3 regions of the Micromonospora sp. NPDC049049 genome follow, and region 3 is predicted to be linked to each of the others. Evidence: riboswitches for the same ligand, from Rfam matches in the RefSeq annotation. Region 3 holds a riboswitch; each other region holds the start of a gene.
What was found. A riboswitch is a leader RNA that binds a small molecule or an ion and turns the genes downstream of it on or off. The one in region 3 is predicted to bind cyclic di-AMP.

Region 1 (7,590 bases), on a different contig from region 3:
CCTGGTCAAAGGGGTCGGCGCGGCGTGATCCGACACGCCCGTGGTCGATGCGCCCGGGTCGGCGCGAGGCGTAGCGTGGGGACGTGCTTCCGGTCGCGTTCACCTGTCCGCTGTGGTGGGTGGCGCGCTGGGCGACTCGGGTGCTGACCAGCCTCGCCGTCGTCGCGGCCCTGGCGCTCGGCGCAGGCCCGGCCACGGCCGCCACGTCGACGCCCGGCTCGGGGCCCACGTCGAGCGTGGTGCCGACCACTGTCGCCGGTGCCGACGCCATCGGGTCGGGGGCACACGACGCGGCCCGTCCGGCCCCGGCGAAGGCCGCCGAGGAGTCGGTCCCGACCTGGTCGGTCGACTCGCCGGTGGCGCTCCCCGGCGATCAGAACACCATCGCGGCCGGCGTGCTGCCGGCCAGGGCGGCCGAATCTGACCGGCTGCCCCTCGTCGACAGTGCGAGCGGTCGGGCTTCCCGGGCCCCACCCGGGCGCTGAGCCACCGGGACGACCGTCCCGCCGCCGCGCCCTGTCGACCCACCCGCTCCCTGACCCGCCGACCCGTGGCCCGCCGTGGCCCGCTGGTCGGCGCGGCTTTCCATCGCACTGCTCTCTCCCCGAGGTGCCGACCATGGAGACCGTCGTCTTCTACCAGTTCGTGACCGAGGTGCCGCGGGCCGCCGCCATCTGGTCGACGCTGTTCCTGCTGACCCTGGGCCTGCTCACCGTGCTGGCCGCCCGCCCCGAACGGGCCCGGCCGACCGGCGACCCGGTCCCGGCCGGGCCCACCGCCCAGGAGTTGGCCGCCGCCGAGGCCGTCGACAGGCGCCGCTACGCCGAGGAGGTGGCCGTTGCCGCGGCCCGCGCGGCCACCACCGCCAAGCGGCGGCGTGCCGCCTGGCTGACCGCTCAGGAACAGCTGGAGCAGGCCTGGATCGGGTACGACGAGGCGGACGCCGCCGCGCGTCGCTTCGCTGGCGCGGGGGCACTGCCCACCCCGCAGACCCCGCACACCCCCGCCGAGTACGCCGCCCGGGAACGCTATCTGCACCGGGCGGCGATGGCGGCGTACTGGCGGGGCGACCTGACCATGGCGCAGCTCGGCGACGTGTTCGGGCACCGGCGCGGCTGGGATCCCCGGCGACACCCGGTCGAGCAGGAGGTGCTGATCAGCCGGGTGATCCGGGATGCGCGGTCGACCGATTACCAGGTGGCCGCCGACCGTGAGCGGGTCGCCTGGCGCGACGCGGAATTGGCCGCCGAGTCGGCTCGTGCCCTCGCCGAGGAGGCGTACGCGGCGGCGGCCCGGCTCCGCCCGACCCTGGTCCCCGCGCGCCGCACGGTCGCCGGGGCGTTGCGTCCCGCCGTCGTGGCACTGTGGCGCCCGGCCCGGGTGGGTTGAGCCCAATCCGTTATGTGAGGCCGGTCACCCGATCGAGAAATCGGACGTCCGACGCGATCGACGGGATTGTTCCCGCGATTATGGCCGCGTTCTTTGCGGCCTGTCCGGTTGTCGCCCGTAGGCGTCGCCGTAACTGGTTGTCCCATCGAGTCACATCATCGGCATTACGCGCAGAAATTGTGGCGCCAATTGGGGTTTACGCAGGTGAACCTGGCTTGGCAGGGCGTTGAGACGCCAGTAGTGTCGTCCCGTCCGGTGCGGTAACCGATCGCAAGACGCGACGCCGCATCGACCCGCTTAATCGTGATCAACGAACCGGGGACCCACCAGTAAGTCCGGGGTGAATCCGCGAGCCACGGCCCGCGGTAGGGCGTCTTCCCGCCCGAATCCGTCAGCTAACCCGGTAGGCGGTGTCGGAAGGAGTCCCATCCTCGTGCAGCACCTTTCCACCCCTCGGTTGTTCCCTCGCCTCCACGGCGCGGCGGTGCACCCGCTCATTCGTCGCGTGACGGTGAGCTGACCCCCGGGTCATCGCCTTTCCCGCCCGGCCGATCCGGGCGTTCCCCTGAGCGGTTCACACCCGCGGACCACTGTCCGCGCGCTGGCGCCTGCCCGGATACCGGTCCGGCCCCGGTGTGCCGCTCTCCCCCCGATCCGTGGAGGACCCCGTGAAGCACACCCTGCAGCGCCAGCTCCGTCGCCTCGCCACCGAGCGCCCGTACCAGATCGTCGCCGCCTCCGCCGCAGCCCTCGCTATCGCCACCACCACCGGCGCCCTGCTCACCACTGCCGACGACGCCCCGGCCGGCCAGCGCACCGCGACCACCGTCGCCGAGATGCGCAGCGACGTCGCCGCCTCCCGCAGTGAGGCCCGGGACGCGTCCCCCTCGGCCAGCGCCGCGCCGACCACGGCCGCCCCGGCCACCAGCGCCGCGTCACCCGCCGCCAAGGCCAAGAGCAACCCCGACCTCACCCGTAAGCCGACGCCGCCGAAGCCCCCCGCGACGAAGGTGCTCGACTACGACTACGAGGCGCAGAACACCTACTACAACTGCGGCCCGGCGGCCACCCGGAACGCGCTCAGCGCCGCCGGCATCGACCGCACCCAGGAGGAGCTCGGCGCCGAACTGGGCACCACCGAGATGGGCACCAACTCGGCCGAGGACACCACCCGGGTGCTCAACGCCGAGGTGAAGGGCTCCCCGTACCGGACCCGGATGTTCCCCGGCGCGCCCAGCCCGGCCCAGATGGACCGGCTCCAGGCCGACGTGGTGAAGGCCGTCACCGACGGCCGGGGCGTGGTGGCCAACGTCGTCGGGGACGCCGTCGACACCGACGGCGGGTGGCACTCCTACGGCGGTGGGCACTACATCGCCGTGGTGGGCTACAAGGACAACGGTCGCACCGTGCGGATCGCCGACTCGGCGAACCCGGCCGACCCGTCTTACTGGATCACCACGATCGACCTGGCCAACTGGATCACCAGCCGGGGCTACTCCGCCTGACCCGGGCACCCTGACCGCCGCGGACGCCGTCTCCCACAAGGAGCCGGCGCCCGCGGCGTTTGTCCGCCCGGCCCGCCATCGACGGCCCTCGTACCCGACCGTGAACCATGGGAGACTGCGGCCGTGGTGGATGAAACGGGTGGTCACACCGGCCGCGGGCCGGTCCTGCTGCTGCTGCACGGGATGGGAACGACCGGGGACGTGTGGTTGCCCTGGGCCCCGTACCTTGAGCAGCACTGGCCCGGGCGGTGGCTGGCACCGGACCTCGCCGGCCACGGCTGGGCGTCGCCGCTGCCGTCGTACTCCTTCGCGGGCTTCGCTCAGCAGATCGCGCGGGCCCTCGTCCCCGACGACCGGCTGGTCGTGCTCGGGCACTCGCTGGGTGGGGTGGTCGGCCTGGCGCTGGCCGCCCGCGACGCCGGAACGCCGGTGGACGCCGTGGTCGGGCTGGGCATCAAGGCACTCTGGTCACCCGCCGAGCTGACCCGCGCCGCCGAGCTTGCCGCCCGGCCGGTGAGCTGGTTCGCCACCCGCACCGAGGCGGCTCGCCGCTACCTGCGGGTCGCCGGGCTCAGCGGTCTGGTCCCGCCGGACCACCCGGTGGTGGAAGCCGGGCTGCGCCAGGTCGACGGCCGGTGGCGCCTCGCCATGGACCCGGCCGCCTTCGCCGTCGGCGAGCCCGACCTGGCCGCGCTGCTGGCGGCGACCGACGTGCCGGTGGTGCTGGCGCGCGGGGAGAACGACCCGATGGTCACCGACGAACAGCTCAAGGAGTACGGCGTACCGGTCGCGACGCTGCCCGGTCTCGGACACAACGCGCACGTGGAGGACCCGGCGGCGGTGCTGGCGCTGCTGGATCCTTACCGCTGAGCGGCTATGCCGGTGCGGTCGCGGTGAGCGCCTCGGCCGGTGCCAGCTCCCGGCGGGCGGCGGCCAGGAACGCCTCGGCGTACGCCTCGGCCGGGAAGTCACCCAGGTAGCGGCGGCGGGTGGCCCAGCGGGCCTCGGCCAGCGGGTCGGTGTCCAGCAGTGCGGTCAGCACGTCGTCCACGTTGGACATGTCCCGGCGCAGCACGTAACCCGACCCGGCCAGCGGGAACCGCTCCACGAACCGGTCGCCCTCGTCGCCCATGTCGGTGACCGCGTACGGCTTGCCGGAGTAGAGGAAGTCCGAGATCACTCCGGACACGTCGGAGACCAGCGCGTCGGCGGAGTTGACGCACTCGGTCAGGCTCAGCTCCCGAGCCGCCGCGCCGACCACGTGCTGGCGGCCGGTGCGGGCCCGGTCGGCGACGAGCAGTTCGGTCAGGCGGCCCAGTTGCCGGGCTGAGGCCGGATTCTGCGTCGTGTACGGGTGGGCTCGCAGGATCACCGTCGCGCCGCGTTCCAACAGTCGGCGCAGCAGGCTTTCGGCCACCGGCAGCGAGCAGTAGTCGGCGTCGGCGTGGTGCCCGGTCCAGGTCGGTGTGTAGAGCACCGTCGGGTGCGCCAACCCTCGTGCCGGCTCCGGGCGCACCTCGATCGACTCGACCTGTGGACGACCCACCACCACGAACTTGTCCGCCGGGATCTGCACTCCGGCGCGGGCGTACCTGTCGATCGCCGCCTGCCCGGCCACGAAGATCCGGTCGAAGATCCCCGACACCGGGTTGGCGCTCGGCGCCTTGTCGCTGTCGCCGTGGTGCAGCTGAATGTGGGTGAGCTGGGTGAAGCGGACGCAGTGGCTGTTCTTCGCACCGTGGTTGACGTAGAACGCCGCCCGTAGGCTCGGCACCAACGCCTGGTCCATCGCCCCCAGGGTGGGGCAGTAGACCACCGGCGCGTCGGTGGCCGCCGCGATCGGGGCCAGGAACTCCGGCTCACGCAGCACGACCAGGAACGGTCGGCCGATCCGTTCCAGGTACGGCAGCCACATGGTGACCTGGTATTCCGAGCCGGGAGGCGCGGAGAAGTAGAGCAGGAACTCCGGCTGGTGCCGGCGCAGCGCGGCGGCCACCGACCCGCCACCGGCGCGTGGCCTGAACCGTCGCCGGGCCAGGTCCAGCGCGACCGCACCGGCGCCCGCCCCGACCAGCAGGCTGGCGGCCAGGGCCACACCGGCCGGCAGGGCGAGCGCGGCGGCGAGCGCCAGGGCGGCGAGCAGCCCGAGCAGGGCCGTGCCGAGCCGGTCGGCGATCAGCGGCGTCCAGGCGCGTACCGGCAGATTGGCCGTCCGGATCTCCAGACCGCCGGCGGTGCGCAGCGGCCCCACCAGCAGCACCAGACCCAGCAGGACCACCCCGGTGGCGACCAGCGCGAGGTTGAGCCCGTCGTCCAGCCGCCGGGAGTAACCGACCAGGATCGCCGCGGCGATCAACGCGGTCTCCGCCACCAGGTCGGCGCCGGGCCGGATCCGCTGCTCGGCGGCCGCGGCGGCCAGCGCGGCGACTGCCAACGCCAGCCCCCAGCCGGTGGCGCCCGTCAAGGCCAGCACGACGAAGGCCAGCACGGCCAACCCGGTGGTCAGGCACCGGGCGGCCAGCTTTCGGACCAGGTCGCCGCGCATGTCGCTCCGTTCGTGGTTCCGCAGCCGTCGGCGTCAGTTGGCGGACGTCGCGCCGGCCGGTGCCTCGACCCGACCCGGCCCGGACTGCGCCGGCACGTTCGGCGTGGGCCCGTCACCGGGTGCCCGGCGTACGTCGATCACCTGACCGGTCAGGTCGGAGATCAGCACGTCCAGCGACGACTGGGCGACGGCCTCAGCGGCGAGCAGGGTGTGCTCCGGCTCCTCGCCGAAGGCCCGCGTCCGCATCGGGGTGGCGGTGCGCTCCGGGTTGATGCAGTTGACGCGGACGCCCATGTCGGCCCACTCGTCGGCGAGCGCCTGGGTGAGGTTGACCAGGGCGGCCTTGGTGGCCGAGTAGAGCGCGTAGCGGGCCCGGCCGCGGGTGTAGGAGCTGGAGGTGTAGAGCAGCAACTGGCCCTTGGTCTGCTGGAGGTACGGGAGGGCCTGGCGGGCGATGGTCACCGGGCCGACGAAGTTGACCTGGAGCAGCCGGTCCATGGTCTCCTCGTCCATCTCGGCGAGGGCGCCCTTCTCCAGGATGCCGGCGGTGACCACCACGTGGTCGATCCGGCCGGTGGCCTGGAAGGCGGTCGTCAGCGCGGCCTCGACGTCCTCGGCCCGCTCCACGTGGGTGCCCGTGCTGGAACGGCTGAACGGGAAGACCTGGGCGCCGTAGCGACGGGCCAGCTCGGTCAACTCGTGGCCGATGCCGTAGCTGCCGCCGAACACCACGATGGTCCGACCGGTCAGCTCCTCGCTGTAGCTGCGGTGGTCGGTCAGCCGGGGGGCCTGCGCGGCGGCGAGCTGGAAGAGCTTGTCCGCGAGGTGCACGTCGACCGGGTGGGTGACCTTGATGTTCTCGTCCGAACCGTCGATCACCTTGATCGGGGTGCCGGGAAGGTAGCGCAGCACCACGCCGCAGTCGTCGGTGGCGGCGAAGTTCGGGTCGTCCTCGGCGATCCGGTACGCCGCCCGGATCGTGGGGGAGCGGAACGCCTGCGGGGTCTGACCACGGCGCAGCCGGGAGCGCACCGGGATGTCGGTGATGCAGTCGTTCTCGTCGACCTGGATGATCGTGTCCGCGGAGGGGATGGCCACGTCCACGGCGTCGTAGCTCCAGAGCGCGTTGACGCACTCGCGCACGATCCGGCCGCTGAGCAGCGGGCGTACCGCGTCGTGGAAGAGGATGTTGCAGTCTTCCGGGCCGACCGCGTCCAGGGCGATCCGGGTGGTGGCGTTGCGGGTGTCACCGCCCTCGATCACCTTGGTGACCTTGCGCAGGCCGGCCTTCTCGACGATCTGCTGGGCGTCCTCGACGTGGCCGGTGGCCATCAGCACGATGATCTCGTCGATCTCCGGTGCCGCCTCGAAGACCGTCAGGGTGTGCTCGATGATCGGCTTACCGGCGATCTTCAGCAGCTGCTTCGGGATGCCGAGGCCCAGCCGGGTCCCGGTGCCGCCGGCCAGAACCACCGCCACTGTCCGCGAGGGCCGCCACGGCGTCGGGGTTCCCGCTTCGGCGTCCGGGCCAGGGGTCTGGTCCTGCGTCATTGCCGGATCCTCACTCTCAGGGATGCGTTAACGGAAGGTTCCGCCCGAGCGGCGACGGAATGAACCTTAACGCGCGGACCGCGTCGCCCCAACGCGGGCGACGCGGTCCTCAGGTGCCGTGTCGATGCCGGACGTTCGCCGGAACTCTACTTGCTGTTCGCGTACGCCTCGTACGCCCGGATGACCTCGTCGGTGGGGCCGTCCATCCGGATGACACCCGATTCCAACCAGATCGTCCGTTCGCAGGTGTCCCGGACGGAGGAGAGCTGGTGGCTGACCAGGAACACCGTCCCCGCGCCCTCCCGCAGCTCCCGCACCCGCTGCTCGCTGCGCTTGCGGAAGCCCTTGTCGCCGGTGGCGAGCGCCTCGTCGATGAGCAGCACGTCGTGCTTCTTGGCGGCGGCGATGGAGAACCGCAGCCGTGCCGCCATGCCCGACGAGTACGTCCGCATCGGCAGGCTGGCGAAGTCACCCCGCTCGTTGATCCCGGAGAAGTCGATGATCCCCGCGGCCTGCTTGGCCACGTCGTCGGGGTGCATGCCCATGGCCAGGCACCCGAGGACGACGTTGCGCTCCCCGGAGAGGTCGTTGAGCAGGGCG
Region 2 (7,590 bases), on a different contig from region 3:
TGGCCGACGAGGTGGCGCGGGGGCGGTGCGCGGTGGTGGGCGTGTCCTACCGACTGGCAGCCGGAGCGGTACGCCAGGTGGCCGCCGTGCCGGCCGGCTTCACGACCCCGGCCGAATCGACCGACCCGGCCGCGCCTGCCACCGTCTGACGCGACGAGGGCCGCTCCGCGTCACGCGGAACGGCCCTCGACGGAGATCGGGCGGGTCAGAGCAGCGACATGTGAACGTGGTCGGTGTGGTTCGACGGCCCGCTGTACGAACTCCAGCCGGTGGCCGGGAACCAGATCTGCCGGTTCCAGATCACGTAGTAGATGCCGAGCCGGTCGGCGTTACGGATGAGGAACGCGGCGACGTTGTTGCCGTACGTCCTGGTGTCGTTGTTGTGCCACGGGGAGAACCCGCTCTTCTGAAGCGACCAGTCGCAGGCGCGGCCCTTCGGGTGCTCCCACGGCCCGCCGGGGCGGTAGCAGCCGACGAACCGGTTGAAGCCGGCCGCCTTGACCTCCTTGTACGCGTGCAGCGTGCGCGGCGTGATGCAGCCGGAGGTGGTGGGGTCGTTCTCGCTGCACGACTGGGCCTTCCAGTCCCCGTCGGCAGTGCGACCCGGGCCGATCTTCGCGACCTTGGAGGTGGCATCCACCAGGCCGCCGGTGAAACCCTTGCCGCCGACGAGGGAGAGCGCCTTGTCGGCCTCGCTCTTGCGCTTCGCCATCAGGGCGGTCTGCTTCTGCTGCTCGCGCACCTCGGTGTCGAGGGCCAGCTTGGCCTGCTCGGCGCGGGACTTCACCTCGTTGACCTCGGAGAGCTTCTTCTCGTTGACCATGTTGATCTCGTCGAGCAGCCCGGCGCGCTGGACGAACGAGTCGGGCGCGTCGCTCTCCAGCAGCATCGCGACCGCGCCGATCCGGCCGGTCCGGTACGCCTGGGCGGCGATCTGCCCGACCTGCGGGGCCAACGCGTCCAGTTCGGCCTTGGCCCGGTTGACCTCCGCCGCCAACTCGCTCTGCCGCTTCTTGGACTTGTCCAGCTTGGACTTCGCGGCGGAGTAGTCACGGTTGGCCTGCTCGATGACGTCGTTGAGCAGCTTGGGCTCGCCGTCCTCCTCGTGCCCGGACGGTGTGGGGTTCGTCGGGGCGGCGTGCGCCGGGAACGGCCCGGCGAACACGGTCAGTGCGGCGATCACGGCCACCACGGGTGTCAACCAGCGGCGTAGGGGTGCCGTCACAATGTTCCCTTCCGTCGACCGCCGACCGGGTTAGCTGACGGGTTCGGGGCGGAAGTGGCCCCTACCGCTGATGCGGATTCACCCCAGGTACCTGGGTCCCCGGCTCGCCGGTTGGCGATTGGGCGGTGGCACCGCAGGCGCCGCTTCGCGCCTTCATCGGTAACCGGCAGCGAGGTTACCCGAGAGTCGACCGGCTGAGCTACGCCTGGATGCCGACCAAAAGCGTCATTTCGCCATAGCGTTGAGTGACCAGTGACGGGGTTCTCAGGGTGGATGCCCGATCTGGTCACGCTGAGGAGTGTCACCATGCCGTATCCGTGCTCCTGTTCGACTTCGGCCACCGGTCGGTGGCCTCGGGTGGGGGTGCGGTCCGCGTCCGGTCCGGTTCGTCGGAGCCGGCCGTTCGCGGTGAGCTGAGTGCGGCCAGTGCCTCGCTGCGGTCCGGCTGGGGCCGGGGCGCGGGAGCGTCGGTGGGCGCTGAGGCGTCGGTGAGCGCTGAGGCGTCGGCGCGCCCGGCGGCGGTGACCACCGCGGCCAGCCCGGTGGTCAGCGGTACGGCGGCGATCAGACCGAGGGTGGCGACCGCGCTGCGGACGATCTCCTGCGCGAGGAACTCACTGGTGAGGATCTGCCCGATCGGCCGCGAGTCGGCGGTGAGCAGGAGCAGCAGGGGCAGTGAGGCACCCGCGTACGCCAGCACGATGGTGTTGACAGTGGAGGCGATGTGCGCGCGACCGACCCGGGTGGCGGCACGGTAGAGCTGCAACCGGGTCAGCCCGGGGTTGGCGTTCGCCAGTTCGGTGACGGTGGCCGCCTGGGTGACCGTCACGTCGTCGAGCACCCCGAGTGACCCGATGATGATTCCGGCGAGCAGCAGTCCGTGCAGGTCCACGTCGCCCTGGAACATCGACAGGGTGGTGGCGTCCTCGCTGCCGAAGCCGGTGAGGTGGGTCGCGGCCGTGGCGATGGTGGCGAGCACGCCGGTCAGGACCAGGCTGCCCAGGGTGCCGAGCACCGCGACCGAGGTCTGTGCGGTGACCCCGTGGGTCAGATAGAGCACCACGAACATGATCAGGGCCGCGCCGACCACCGCCACCAGCAGCGGTGACCTGCCGGCGCTGATGCCCGGCAGCACGAAGGTGAGCAGGATGGCGAAGCTGGCGGCCAGCCCGGCGAGCGCGGCCAGACCTCGCCACCGACCGAACGCGACGATCGCGGCCGCGAAGATCACCGCCAGCCACACCATCGGGGTGCCGCGTTGGTGCTCGGCGATGTTCCAGTTGCTGGTGGTGGGATCGGTCGGGTCGGCCAGCTCGACCAGGACGACCTCGTCGCCGACCTCGACCCGGGGTGCGCCGGGCCCGTCGGGCACCGGAGTCCGTACCTGCTGGCCGGCGGTCGGCCCGTCGTCCACCCGCACGTCGACAGTGCCGCACCGCCCATCGCCGACCCTCGGTGTGCCCTCGGGGACCGACGGCGCCGGCGGGCACGGCTCGCTCACCACCCGGGTGACAGTGCCGGGGTAGCGCGGCACGTCCGCACCACCATCGGTCTGCGGTGACCCGCCGCGCGGCCAGAGCAGCACCGCGGCCAGCACGGTGGCGACGAAGAGGGGTACCACAGTCACGACGAGGATCCGTCGCACCCGAGGCGGGGCGGACGGAGCGGGGTGAGTGTGGTCGGCGGCCAAGGTGAGACTCCCAACGATCCGGTGCGGGATACGGGTCAGCGGGCCGGGCGGTTCACCGTTGCGGTGGAAACGCGGCGGACGGCGGGGCGGATCGCTGCCTGACGACCGCTTGATCACGGACGGTCAGTGCTCGGCCCGGTCGGCTGGGGGCACCGCCACGACGTGGCGGCGCCGGTGCCCGACTGTGCAGCGGCATTCGGAGGGCCATCGGGGGAGATGCTAGCCAGCCCCTCCGGGGGTTGCAGGTCGTGGCGGAGTGTCGGGCGGCCGAACCGCTCGCGCGGCGGTCTCCGGGGCGGCATGTTGGAGCCATGCCCGCTCCGTCACCGCCCGACCCCGACCGACCGCGACACGCCGAACCCGTGCCGCACGACAAGCATTCCGGGCACGACAAGCACGCCGGACACGACAAGCACGCCGGACACGATCCGGCGATGTTTCGCCGTCGGTTCTGGGTCTGCCTGGTATTGACCATCCCGGTGGTGCTGACGAGTCATCTCGTGTCGGGTCGGCTGGGCCTGAGCGGGGACGTCGTCCCCGGTCAGGGCTGGGTGGGCCCGGTGCTCGGCTCGGTGGTGTTCTGGTGGGGCGGTTGGCCGTTCCTGGTCGGTGCGGTCCGAGAGGTCCGGGACCGGGCGCCCGGAATGATGCTGCTGGTCGCGATGGCGATCACCGTCGCGTACGCCGCGTCCCTGGCGACCAGCGTCGGCGTCTTCGACCTGGACTTCTGGTGGGAGTTGGCCGCGCTGGTCACCATCATGCTGCTCGGGCACTGGCAGGAGATGAAGGCCATCGGACAGGCCCGGGGAGCGCTCGCGGCGCTGGCCGCGCTGTTGCCGGACGAGGCCGAACGGGTGGCGGCGGACGGGCGGGTCGAGGCCGTGCCGGTGACCGGTCTGCGGATCGGCGACGTGGTGCTGGTCCGGCCGGGGGGTCGGGTGCCGGCGGACGGCCGTGTCGTCGAGGGCGGCGCCGAGCTGGACGAGTCGATGATCACGGGGGAGTCGCGGCCGGTCGCCCGGTCGACTGGCGACCGGGTGGTGGCCGGCACCGTCGCCACCGACTCGGCGATCCGGGTGCGCGTCGAGGCGTTGGGTGAGCAGACCGCCCTCGCCGGCATCCAGCGGATGGTCGCGCAGGCCCAGGCCTCCGGTGGACGGGCCCAACTGTTGGCCGACCGGTTCGCCGCCGCGCTGTTCTACCTGGCCACCGGCACCGCCGTGCTGACCGTGCTGGTCTGGACCGCGCTCGGTCAGCCCGACGAGGCGGTGGTCCGTGCGGTCACCGTCCTGGTGATCGCCTGCCCGCACGCGCTGGGTCTCGCCATCCCGCTGGTCGTCGCGCTCTCCACCGCGCTCGCCGCACGGTCCGGGATTCTGGTCAAGGACCGGCTGGCCCTGGAGCGGATGCGGACCGTCGGCGCGGTGCTCTTCGACAAGACCGGCACGCTGACCCGGGGCGAGCACGGGGTGACCGACCTGGCGACGGCGTCCGGCGTCGAGCGGAGCGAGGTGCTGCGCATCGCGGCCGGTGTCGAGTCGGAGAGCGAACATCCGTTGGCCCGGGCGATAGTGGCGGCGGCCGGCCGCGGCGGCCCGGCCCGGGCAGCCGACTTCCGGTCGCTGCCGGGCCGCGGTGTGAAGGCGACAATCGACGGTACGGAGTACGCGGTGGGCGGGCCGGCGCTGCTGCGCGAGCTGGGCGTTTCGCTCCCGGCGGAGCTGGAGGCCGCGACCGGGCGGTGGTCGGCGCGGGGTGCCGCGGTGTTGCACCTGGTGCGGCTGCCCGACGCCGTGCTCGGTGCGTTCGCGTTGACCGACGAGGTGCGTCCGGAGGCCCGGCGCGCTGTCGACGAGTTGCGTGCCGAGGGTGTCCGAACCATCGCCATGATCACCGGTGATGCCCGGCCGGTGGCCGAGGCGGTCGCCGCCGATCTCGGCTTCCGGCCCGGCGTCGACGAGGTCTTCGCCGAGGTGCTGCCGGCGGAGAAGGACGATCGGGTGGCCGAGCTCCAGCGGCGGGGGTTGGTGGTGGCGATGGTCGGTGACGGGGTGAACGACGCGCCGGCGCTGGCCCGGGCGGACGTGGGCATCGCGATCGGCGCGGGCACCGATGTGGCCATCGAGTCCGCCGGGGTGGTGCTGGCATCCTCGGACCCGCGCGGGGTGGGGGCCGTGGTTCGGCTGTCCCGGGCGTCGTACCGGAAGATGCGACAGAACCTGGCCTGGGCGGCCGGCTACAACGTGGTGGCGCTGCCGCTGGCCGCCGGGGTGCTGGCCTGGGCGGGTGTGGCGTTGAGCCCGGCGGTGGCCGCGGTGCTGATGTCGGCGTCGACGATCGTGGTGGCGCTCAACGCTCAGTTGCTGCGCCGGGTCCGTCTCGATCCCGCGCCGGAGTGAGCGCGGTCAGCCGCGCTTCATGAGCCGGCCGACCGCCGCCATCATCTCGGTGGCCATCTCGTCGGCCCGACCCTCAGCGGCGCCCTCGTGCATGCAGTGCCGGGCGTGCCCGTCGAGCAGCCCGAGAGCCACCTTGTCGAGGGCGGCCTGGATGGCGGAGATCTGGGTGAGCACGTCGATGCAGTAGCGGTCGTCGTCGACCATCTTCTCGATGCCCCGGACCTGCCCCTCGACGCGGCGGAGCCGCGCTAGCAGCTGGTCCTTGCTGGCGGTGTATCCGCGGATCGGGGTGGGTGCGGTCATGCCGACCAGGATAGCGTACCCCCAGGGGGTATGGTACGGTCGGTTCTGATGAGATACCCCCACCGGGTACCGGTACCACGAAGGAGACGATCCAATGGTCGACACGACGTACCAGGTGCAGGGCATGACCTGCGGGCACTGCGTCAGCGCGGTGAGCGCCGAGGTCGGCGCCATCGCGGGTGTGCGTGACGTCCAGGTCGACCTCGCCGCCGGCCGGGTCACCGTCAGCAGCGACCAGCCGCTGGACACCGCGGTCGTCCGGGCCGCCGTCGACGAGGCCGGTTACGACCTCGTCGACGCGTGATCGGCGGGCCGACGTGCGTACCGTGACGAAACTGGCCGGCTTCGCCGTCGGCCTGGCGGCGGTCTTCGGCGCCGCCTACGGGATCGGCCGGGTCGTCGACCCCGCCCCGGTCGCCGAGAGCCGGCACGACGATGCCGCCGCCACCCCGACGGCGGACGAGCGGGGCGGGACGGGCGATCGGCTGCCCGGCGGGTTGCTCGTCTCCGAACGTGGCTACACCCTCGAACCGGTCGACGCCCCGGCCGACGAGTTCGCCTTCCGGATCACCGGCCCGGACGGTCGCCCGGTCACCCGGTACGACGTGGCGCACGACAAGCAGATGCACCTGATCGTCGCCCGTCGGGACCTCTCCGGCTTCCGCCACGTCCACCCCGAGCTGGCCGCGGACGGCACCTGGCGGGTCGACACCCCGCTGGCCGGTCCCGGACAGTGGCGGGCGTTCGCCGACTTCGCCCCGACCGGGGGCGAGCCGCTGACCCTGGGCGTGGACGTGACAGTCTCCGGCGAGCTGACCGAACGGCCGTTGCCCGCCCCGACGACCAGCACCACTGTCGACGGCTACACGGTCACCCTGACCGGTGCGCCGCAGCCCGGTCGGACGTCGTCGCTGACAGTGACCGTCAGCCGGGACGGGCAGCCGGTCACCGACCTGGAGCCCTACCTGGGCGCGTACGGGCACCTGGTGGCACTGCGTCGGGGTGATCTGGCCTACCTGCACGTGCACCCGGACGGGACGCCCGGCGACGGGCGCACCCGGCCCGGTCCGGCCGTCACCTTCCTCGCCGAGGTGCCCTCGGTCGGCAGCTACCGGCTCTACCTCGACTTCCAGCACGGCGGGAGGGTGCACACCGCCGAGTTCACAGTGGTCGCCGGCGCTGCCCCGACCGGAGACGCCCCCGAACCGAGCGGCCCCGCACCGACCGGCGGGGCCGACCACGGCACCCCCGGGCACGGACATGACTGACGGGACCAGACGATGACCACCACCAGCAGACCGCTGCCCGAGGCGCCGAACCGGATCGAACTGGCGATCGGCGGGATGACCTGCGCCGCGTGCGCCGCCCGCATCGAGAAGAAGCTCAACCGGATGGACGGGGTGAGCGCCACCGTCAACTACGCCACCGAGAAGGCGACAGTCCGGTACGCCGACGGCGTCACACCGGACGACCTGATCGGGACCGTGCAGAAGACCGGTTACACCGCGGCGTTGCCAGCCCTGCCCAGCGCGGAACCTCCGGTGGACCCGTTGCGGGGGCCGCGTACCCGGCTCTGGGTGTCGGTGGCCCTGAGCGTGCCGGTGGTCCTGCTGGCCATGGTCCCGGCCTGGCAGTTCGACTACTGGCAGTGGCTGTCGCTGACCCTGGCCGCCCCGGTGGTGGTCTGGGGCGGGCTGCCGTTCCACCGGGCCGCCTGGACCAACCTGCGGCACGGCGCGGCCACCATGGACACACTGGTGTCGCTCGGCACGTTGGCCGCGTTCGGCTGGTCGCTCTGGGCGCTCTTCCTCGGTGACGCGGGGATGCCCGGAATGACGCACCCGTTCCGCTTCGACATCGTCCGGAGCGACGGCGCCGGCAACATCTACCTGGAGGCGGCCGCCGGGGTCACCGTGTTCATCCTGGCCGGTCGCTACTTCGAGGCCCGGTCGAAGCGAACTGCCGGCGCCGCC
Region 3 (7,590 bases):
CATCGGCTCCGTGCTTCCGTCGCTCGGTGAGGACACCGCGACCCTGCACTCGCTGGGCACCCTCTTCCCGGGGATGACAGCCACCCGCCCCGACCCGCCCGAGGTGGCGGCGGTCAAGGGCTCGTTGCGGATGCGCCGGGTGCTGGAGCGGGCGGCCCGCGACGCGGTGCCGGGCGGCCCGGGTGAGCTACGGCTGCTCTACCGGGGCACGCTGCTGCGGTTGGACCGGGTCGCGCTGGACCGGATCCGGGACCGTGCGCTGCAACGCGGCGCACGGCGCAACGAGGTGCGCCGGGCCGGTTTCGACGGTGTGTTCGCCGCGCTCTGGGCGCAGGCCCGTGAGCTGAGCAGCGGTCGGCTGCCGGAGCAACCGGCCTTCGAGGCGGAGATCGCCGAGCGGTCGGAGTTCCGGGAGTTCCTCAAGGCGTGGTGGCCTCGGCTGCACCCCCGGCACGTGCTCGGCTGGCTGGCGCAGCCGGACCGCCTGCGCCGGTACGCCGGGGGGATTTTCTCCTCGGCGGAGATCCGGCTGCTCAACGCCGCGTACCGGAACCTGGACTCGGCCGGGCTGACCATCGCCGACGTGGCACTGCTTGACGAGCTGGACGCGCTGCTCGGCAAGCCCGCGCAGCCGGCCCGCGCGCGACGCGACCCGTTCCAGCTCGCCGGCGGCGTCCGTGAGCTCAGCACCCTCGGTGAACGGCAGCGGGCCGCCCGCGCGGCGGCCCGGGAGCGCCCCGAGGACTACCGGGACTACGCGCACGTGGTCGTGGACGAGGCACAGGACGTCTCGCCGATGCAGTGGCGGATGATCGGTCGACGCGGCCGACTGGCCTCCTGGACCGTCGTGGGCGACCCCGCGCAGACCGCGTGGACCGGCGATCCGGAGGAGCTGACCCGGGCCCGCGACCAGGCGCTGGGCCGGCGTAAGCGACACGACTTCACGCTCACCACCAACTACCGCAACTCGGCGGAGATCTTCGCGGTGGCGGCGGCGGAGATCCGGCGGCTCTACCCGGACCTGCCGCTGCCGACCGCCGTCCGCTCCACCGGGGTCGAGCCGGTGGAGCTGGTGGTGCCCGCGACGGGCTTGGAGACCGCGACCGTGGAGGCCGCCGCCGGCCTGCTGGCCGAGGTGGAGGGCACGGTCGGGGTCATCACGCCGGTCCCCCGCCGGGACGAGGTCGCCGGTTGGCTGGGCGCGCTCGGCGCACCCAGGTTGCAGGTGGTGACCAGCCTGGAGGCCAAGGGCATGGAGTACGACGGGGTGGTGCTGGTCGCCCCGAGCGAGATCCGGGCGGATCCGGGCGCCGGGGTGCGCACCCTGTACGTGGCGCTCTCCCGGGCCACCCAGCGGCTCACCACCATCGACCCGACCAGCTGACGTGTGCGGACTGCCGCCGGCGGAACGCCCTGCCCGTACACTTGCACACATAGCGATGTGAGCATACATTTGACCGGGTCCCGACCAGCGGCGGAAGGTGGTTCTCGTGGGCGCAGGTCATGACCACCACCATGGGTCCGTCGCCAATGCCGCACACCAGCACCGAGGTCGACTCTGGGCGGCCTTCGGATTGCTCGCCACCCTGATGGTGGTCGAAGCGGTGGTCGCACTGCACACCGGCTCGCTCGCCCTGCTCTCCGACGCCGGGCACATGTTCACCGACGTGCTCGGCATCGGGATGGCGCTCGCCGCCATCACGGCGACCCGGCGGGCCACCGGCGACCCGCAGCGCACCTTCGGGCTCTACCGGCTCGAGGTGCTCGCCGCGCTGGCCAACGCCGTCCTGCTCTCCGGCGTCGCGATCTACGTGGTGGTCGAGGCGATCCGCCGCTTCGGTGACCCGCATGAGGTCATCGCCGGCCCGATGCTCGCGGTGGCCGTGCTCGGCCTGCTCGCGAACATCGCCGCGTTCGCGCTGCTGCGCGCCGGAGCCCGGGAGAGCATCAACCTCCAGGGCGCCTACCTGGAGGTGCTCGGTGACCTGCTCGGCTCGGTCGGCGTCATCGGCGCGGCGCTGCTCATCACCGTCACCGACTGGTGGTGGGCCGACCCTCTGGTCGCGGTCGCCATCGGCGTGTTCATCCTGCCGCGCACCTGGCGGCTGGCCCGCGCCGCTATCCGCATCCTGGTGCAGGCCGCCCCGGAGCACCTCCAGGTGACCGCCGTGCACGACCGGCTCGCCGCCGTCCCCGGTGTCGTCGAGGTGCACGACCTGCACGTCTGGACGCTCACCTCGGGCATGGAGGTGGCCTCCGCCCACCTGACCATGGCACCGGGCGCGGAGGTCGGCGCGGTGCTCACCGCGGCACGTACGGCCCTGCACGACGACTTCCGCATCGAACACGCGACATTGCAGATCGAGCCCGGCGCCGCTTCTGGAGCCTGCGGCTCCATCGAATGGTGACCGGTTCGTCGATTTCCGTGGTGACGTACGCACCGTCCGTCACATCGGCTGCAGCGGCCCCACCCGCACCGGTAGGCTCGGTCCCGGCCGTCACCAGGCGGCGCCCTCCCGGCGCCGGTGGCGGTCGCCGCCTAATCGCCCAACTGGGCGAACCGGGGAACCATGTTCCTGGGGTGTATCCGCGTCAGCGGTAGGGATCTTCCGTCCCGAACCCGTCAGCTAACCCGGTCGGCGGCTGACGGAAGGACATGCGCAGTGGCACCAGCACGACCACCCGCCGCCCGACTGGCGGCCCTGATCGTCGCGATGTTCGCCCTCGGCGTCGCGCTTCCGGCCGGCACCGCCTCGGCCGCTCCCCCGACCGGCCTGCGAGCCGCCGCACCCGACTCCGACGAGGAGGGCGGCACCCCGGCGTTGCGAGCCCAGCTCGATGCGGCCAGCAAGGGCTACCTGGACGCGAAGCGCGCCCTGGACACGTCAGTGCAACGGCAGAAGCAGCTCGGCACCCAGTTGAAGACCATCGAGGTCGAGATCGACCAGCGCAACGGCAAGGTCGGCGAGATCGCCGAGGTCGCCTACCGCACCGGCCGGCTGGGTGCGGTGTCGGCGCTGCTCAACAGCAACACCCCGGAAGGCTTCATGGACCGGGCGGCCGCGCTGGACGCGGTGGCGGCCAACGAGGACCGGGTGCTGCGCGACCTGCTGGACACCAAGGACAAGGCCAACCGCACCCGGGTCGCCCTGGACGGCGAGATCAACGAACAGCGCAAGCAGGTCGCGGTGATGGCCAAGCGCAAGGAGCAGGCCGAACGGGCCCTGAGTGTGGCCACCACGCCCAAGCCGCAGACCACCGCCGACGCCGGCTCCAACCGGGGCACCTCCAGCGCCAACGCGAAGGCCGCACCGCGCAACTCCGACGGCTCCTGGCCCTCCGAGTCGTGCAGCGTCAACGACCCCACGCCGGCCAACGGCTGCATCACCCCGCGCACCCTGCACGCGCTCAACCAGGCCAAGGCCGCGGGATTCACCCGGTACGTCTCGTGCCACCGCCCCAGCGGCTCGGGTGAACACCCGAAGGGCCGGGCCTGCGACTTCGCGGCGCAGAAGAACGGCTTCGGCGGCGACGCCACCGGCGGCGACAAGACGTACGGCAACAACCTGGCCGCGTACTTCATCCGCAACGCGGACCGGCTCGCCGTGCTCTACGTGATCTGGTACAGGCAGATCTGGCTGCCCAGCAGCGGGTGGAAGTCGTACAGCGGGGCGGGCGGCGACCCGTCCAGCGACCACACCAACCACGTACACCTGTCGGTCTACTGACCGACGCGTCGTGATGCCTGTGAGCCACTGGATGGCTCACAGGCATCACGTGCGTCAGGGGCCGGGCTACGTCACCGGGCGTACCCCTGATGTCGTCGCTCGTCGGACGACCCGGCGGTGGCCGGCGGGCAGCATCGCGGTATGCCTCGGATCCGACCCACCACCCGCAAGGCGCTGCTCACCCTGCACCTCGTCACCTCGCTGGGCTGGCTCGGCGCCGACCTGGTGCTGCTCACCCTCGGCGTCGCCGTGCAGCGGGGCGCCGATCCGGCGGTGGTCTATCCGGTCACGGCTCTGGTCGGCACGGTGCTGTTCGCGCCGCTGAGCGTCCTGGTGTGGTTGATCGGAGTCGCCAGCTCGCTGCTCACCCCGTGGGGCCTGCTGCGCCACCGGTGGGTGCTGGTCAAGCTCGTGATCACCACGGTGATGGTCGGGCTGGTGCTGTTCCTGCTCACCCCGAATCTGCGTCACGCCGGAGCGGTCGGCGCCGCCCTGCCCGCCCGCGATCGCGCCGACCTGGTCATCGCGCCGGCGGTGTCGACCAGCCTGATGGTCATCGCGACAGTGCTCTCCACCTACAAGCCGTGGGGCCGACGTCCCACCACCCGCCCGACCCGCAAGAGCGCGCCAACCCCGATCTAACGCGCCCGCCCCGCCCTACGCGCCCGCGATCTTGCACTTACTACGCCGACATATGGGTTCCATCCCACCGATATCGACAGCTGAAACTGCAAGATCGGCGCGCCAGGGGCGCGGCACGGGGTCGGCCACGGGTCGGGACGCGGGTTAGGGGTTAGGGGGCGGGGTGTTGTTGGTGCGGTCCAGGGCGGCGCCCAGCCGGGTGGCCAGGGCGAGGTGAGCGGCCTGGGCCTGGCGGAACGCGTAGCGGAACAGGGGCCTCGGCGCGGTCAGGGTGATCTCGACGTCGACGCGGGTCAGGCCGTCCGGCTCGGCGCGTAGACGGGTGTGGTTCCGCACAGTGGTGGCCGGCCACTGGCGGGCCACCATGACGATCTCGTCGGCCTCGCTGATCAGCACGTCCGCGTGGTAGGTGGTCCGGAAGCGCAGCGGACCGGCCGCCAACCGGTCGTTGATCGTGTAGCTCGCCTGGGCGCCGGGCCGGGGCGGTACCCGGCGGACCTGCACGATCAGCGGATGCAGCTCGCCCTGCCGGGTCAGGTCGCTGAGCAACGCTGCCGCCTCGGCGGGTGAGCACCGGGCCTGGACGGTGTAGCTGAAGGTATCGCTGCTGAGCACACCGTCTCCCGCCGTCGTCTGGTCGCCCGATCGTCCCGTACCGATGTCTGGCTGGCAACGCCCCAGGGACCCTCAGCGCCGCGCCGGACCGGGCCGATGCGACGACCTGCCACCACCTGCGCCATTAAGGTCGGTTAGTACGAAATCTTCCGAAGGTGCCGGAGGGCGGCCAGCATGAACGGCGACGACCGATGAGTGGGCACGTGATGGTCTTCGCGCCCACCCCACAGCTGACGGTGATGGTGGACCAGCCCAACGACCACCCCGAGCTGCATCTGCACCCCGGCGGGCAGGGCGTCTGGCAGGCCCGGATGGTGCTCTCCCTCGGAGTCCACGTGGTGCTCTGCGCCGCCCTCGGCGGTGAGATCGGCCAGGTGCTGGAGCCACTGCTGGTCAGCGAGGGTGTGGACCTCAAGGTGGTGGTCCGTGACTCCGGCAGCGGCGGGTACGTGCACGATCGCCGCGACGGCTCCCGGCAGGAGATCGCCGACGTGCCCGGACAGCCGCTGAGCCGGCACGAGATCGACGAGCTGTACAACCTTGCCCTCGGCGAGGGCTTGCGGGCCTCGGTGAGCATCCTCAGTGGGCCGAACGAACCGTGGCTCGTACCGGCCGACCTGTACCGACGCTTCGCCGCCGACCTCGGCGCGAACGGTGCTCGGGTGGTGGTCGACCTCTCCGGCGATCACCTCGCTTCGGTGCTGGAGAGCGGGGTGTTCTTCCTCAAGGTCAGTCACGAGGAGTTGATCCGCGACGGCCGCGCCCGCAGCGAGGACACCGAGGAGCTGACCCGGGCCATGTACGAGTTGCACGCGGGCGGCGCCGAGACGGTGGTGGTGAGCCGCGCCGACCAGCCGGCGTTGGCGCTCATCGACGGGGAACTGTTCCAGGTCGAGATGCCCCGGCTGGAGGCCGCCGACCCACGGGGCGCGGGCGACTCGATGACGGCCGGAGTGGCCGCCGTCGTGGCCAGGGGCGGCGACATTCGGACCGCCATCCGCACCGGCGCCGCCGCCGGCGCGCTGAACGTGACCCGGCACGGCCTGGGCACCGGGCGGCTGGACTCGATCACCGGCCTGGTGGACCGGGTCCGGCTGGTGCCGGCGGACAGCCGTCAACAGGAGCGGACCACCCCGGACGAGTTGGCCGGCCGGGTGGTCGAGCGATGACCCTGCGGGTGTTGATCACCAACGACGACGGGGTCGCCGCGCCGGGCATCCAGGCGCTGGCCTGGGCAGCCCGGCAGCGGGGCCTGGACGTCGTCGTGGCCGCGCCGATGGAGGAGGCGAGCGGCACCAGTGCCGCGATGAGCGCCGTGGAGCGCGACGGGCGGGTCGTCGTGAACGAGCATCCGCTGCCGGACCTGGCGGGGGTGCCGACGTACGGGGTCGCCGGGTCCCCGGGCTTCATCACGCTGATCGCCCTGCACGGGGCGTTCGGACCACCGCCGTCGGTGGTGCTCTCCGGCGTCAACCGGGGCGCCAACGCCGGCCGGGCGGTGCTGCACTCCGGGACCGTGGGCGCCGCGTTCACCGCCGCCAGCAACGGCTGCCGGGCGATGGCGGTCTCCCTGGACGTGCTCTCCGCCGGCGAGGCGACGGCCGCGAGCGGTGGCGCCGCGGTGGATGCCGCAGCCCGGATACGCGACGCCGAGCGGCACTGGGGCACCGCCGCGCGGGTCGCCCTGGACCTGCTCCCCCGCCTGACCTCCGCGCCCATGGAGAGCGTGCTCAACGTGAACACCCCGGACCTGCCGCACGGGCAGTTGCGCGGGGTGCGGCGCGGCACCCTGGCCAGCTTCGGCCAGGTGCAGATGACGGTGGCCGAATCCGGCCACGGGTTCGTCCGTACCTCGCTGGAGGAGCCGGGGCAGGCCGCACAGCCGGGCACGGACGTGGCGTTGCTGGCCGCTGGGTACGCGTCGGTGACGGCCATCCGAGCGGTCACCGAGGCGACCGACATCGACCTGACCGGTCTGGACGAGCAGCCCTGACGGGGAGACCCGGCGCGCTCAGGCGCCGGGGAGCACCTCGGGGGTGGGAGCAGCGCCGGCGAAGTACGGCTCCGGGGCACCGAAGAGGCCGAGCAGGCCGGTCACCCAGAGCTGCCGGTGCACGAATCGGCTCGGCTGGGTCACCACCAGCTTGACGTCGCTGACCTCGGCTGTCTGGAAGCCGGCGACCATGGCGCTGATGCCGACCGAGTCGATGAAGGTGACCAACCTCATGTTGAGTTCGATGCGCAGGGGGCGGCCCTTGGCCAGCACCTCTGCGATCGCTTCGCGCACCTCGTACGCTGTGTCGACGTCGATCTCACCCCGCGGGGCGATCTCCACGACACCACCGGACAGAACCGACTTCACGATCGACAGGCTCACGCGAGCACCTCCACCCGCCCGTCCCCCGGGCGTCTCATCAGTACGCGGGCCGCGACCGAGAGTATTCCTCTGACGGCCTCGGTCGCCACCCCTCGGGATGAGCAATTCACGGATCCGGGCCCACAAAGCTACCCATATCCGTACTTTTCAGTATCTGATTACTCAAGACTTTTCGTTATCTGACCATCGGCGATCAGTCGGGACCGGCCCGCCGCCGAACCAGGGTAG

Region 1: it holds a riboswitch for cyclic di-AMP, as region 3 does, so the genes downstream of both, AB0B68_RS19565 (C39 family peptidase) here and AB0B68_RS13045 (hypothetical protein) in region 3, are expected to answer to the same signal.
Region 2: it holds a riboswitch for cyclic di-AMP, as region 3 does, so the genes downstream of both, AB0B68_RS30250 (hypothetical protein) here and AB0B68_RS13045 (hypothetical protein) in region 3, are expected to answer to the same signal.

Annotation. Positions count from the first base shown of each region.
Region 1 is NZ_JBEZEX010000018.1:66,897-74,486, forward strand. Features, by position in the region: gene AB0B68_RS19555 (hypothetical protein) at 84-485, shown strand; gene AB0B68_RS19560 (hypothetical protein) at 619-1,389, shown strand; cyclic di-AMP (ydaO/yuaA leader) riboswitch at 1,674-1,814, shown strand; gene AB0B68_RS19565 (C39 family peptidase) at 2,046-2,894, shown strand; gene AB0B68_RS19570 (alpha/beta fold hydrolase) at 3,018-3,764, shown strand; gene AB0B68_RS19575 (CDP-glycerol glycerophosphotransferase family protein) at 3,769-5,439, opposite strand; gene AB0B68_RS19580 (bifunctional cytidylyltransferase/SDR family oxidoreductase) at 5,473-6,990, opposite strand; gene AB0B68_RS19585 (ABC transporter ATP-binding protein) at 7,137-7,590, opposite strand, start outside.
Region 2 is NZ_JBEZEX010000047.1:8,832-16,421, reverse strand. Features, by position in the region: gene AB0B68_RS30255 (carbonic anhydrase) at 1-149, shown strand, start outside; gene AB0B68_RS30250 (hypothetical protein) at 206-1,225, opposite strand; cyclic di-AMP (ydaO/yuaA leader) riboswitch at 1,230-1,360, opposite strand; gene AB0B68_RS30245 (YibE/F family protein) at 1,527-2,915, opposite strand; gene AB0B68_RS30240 (heavy metal translocating P-type ATPase) at 3,350-5,314, shown strand; gene AB0B68_RS30235 (metal-sensitive transcriptional regulator) at 5,321-5,617, opposite strand; gene AB0B68_RS30230 (copper ion binding protein) at 5,712-5,921, shown strand; gene AB0B68_RS30225 (hypothetical protein) at 5,935-6,885, shown strand; gene AB0B68_RS30220 (heavy metal translocating P-type ATPase) at 6,898-7,590, shown strand, end outside.
Region 3 is NZ_JBEZEX010000010.1:80,831-88,420, forward strand. Features, by position in the region: gene AB0B68_RS13035 (AAA family ATPase) at 1-1,384, shown strand, start outside; gene AB0B68_RS13040 (cation diffusion facilitator family transporter) at 1,491-2,408, shown strand; cyclic di-AMP (ydaO/yuaA leader) riboswitch at 2,527-2,658, shown strand; gene AB0B68_RS13045 (hypothetical protein) at 2,715-3,728, shown strand; gene AB0B68_RS13050 (hypothetical protein) at 3,870-4,370, shown strand; gene AB0B68_RS13055 (SRPBCC family protein) at 4,515-4,985, opposite strand; gene AB0B68_RS13060 (PfkB family carbohydrate kinase) at 5,177-6,154, shown strand; gene AB0B68_RS13065 (5'/3'-nucleotidase SurE) at 6,151-6,978, shown strand; gene AB0B68_RS13070 (STAS domain-containing protein) at 6,997-7,362, opposite strand.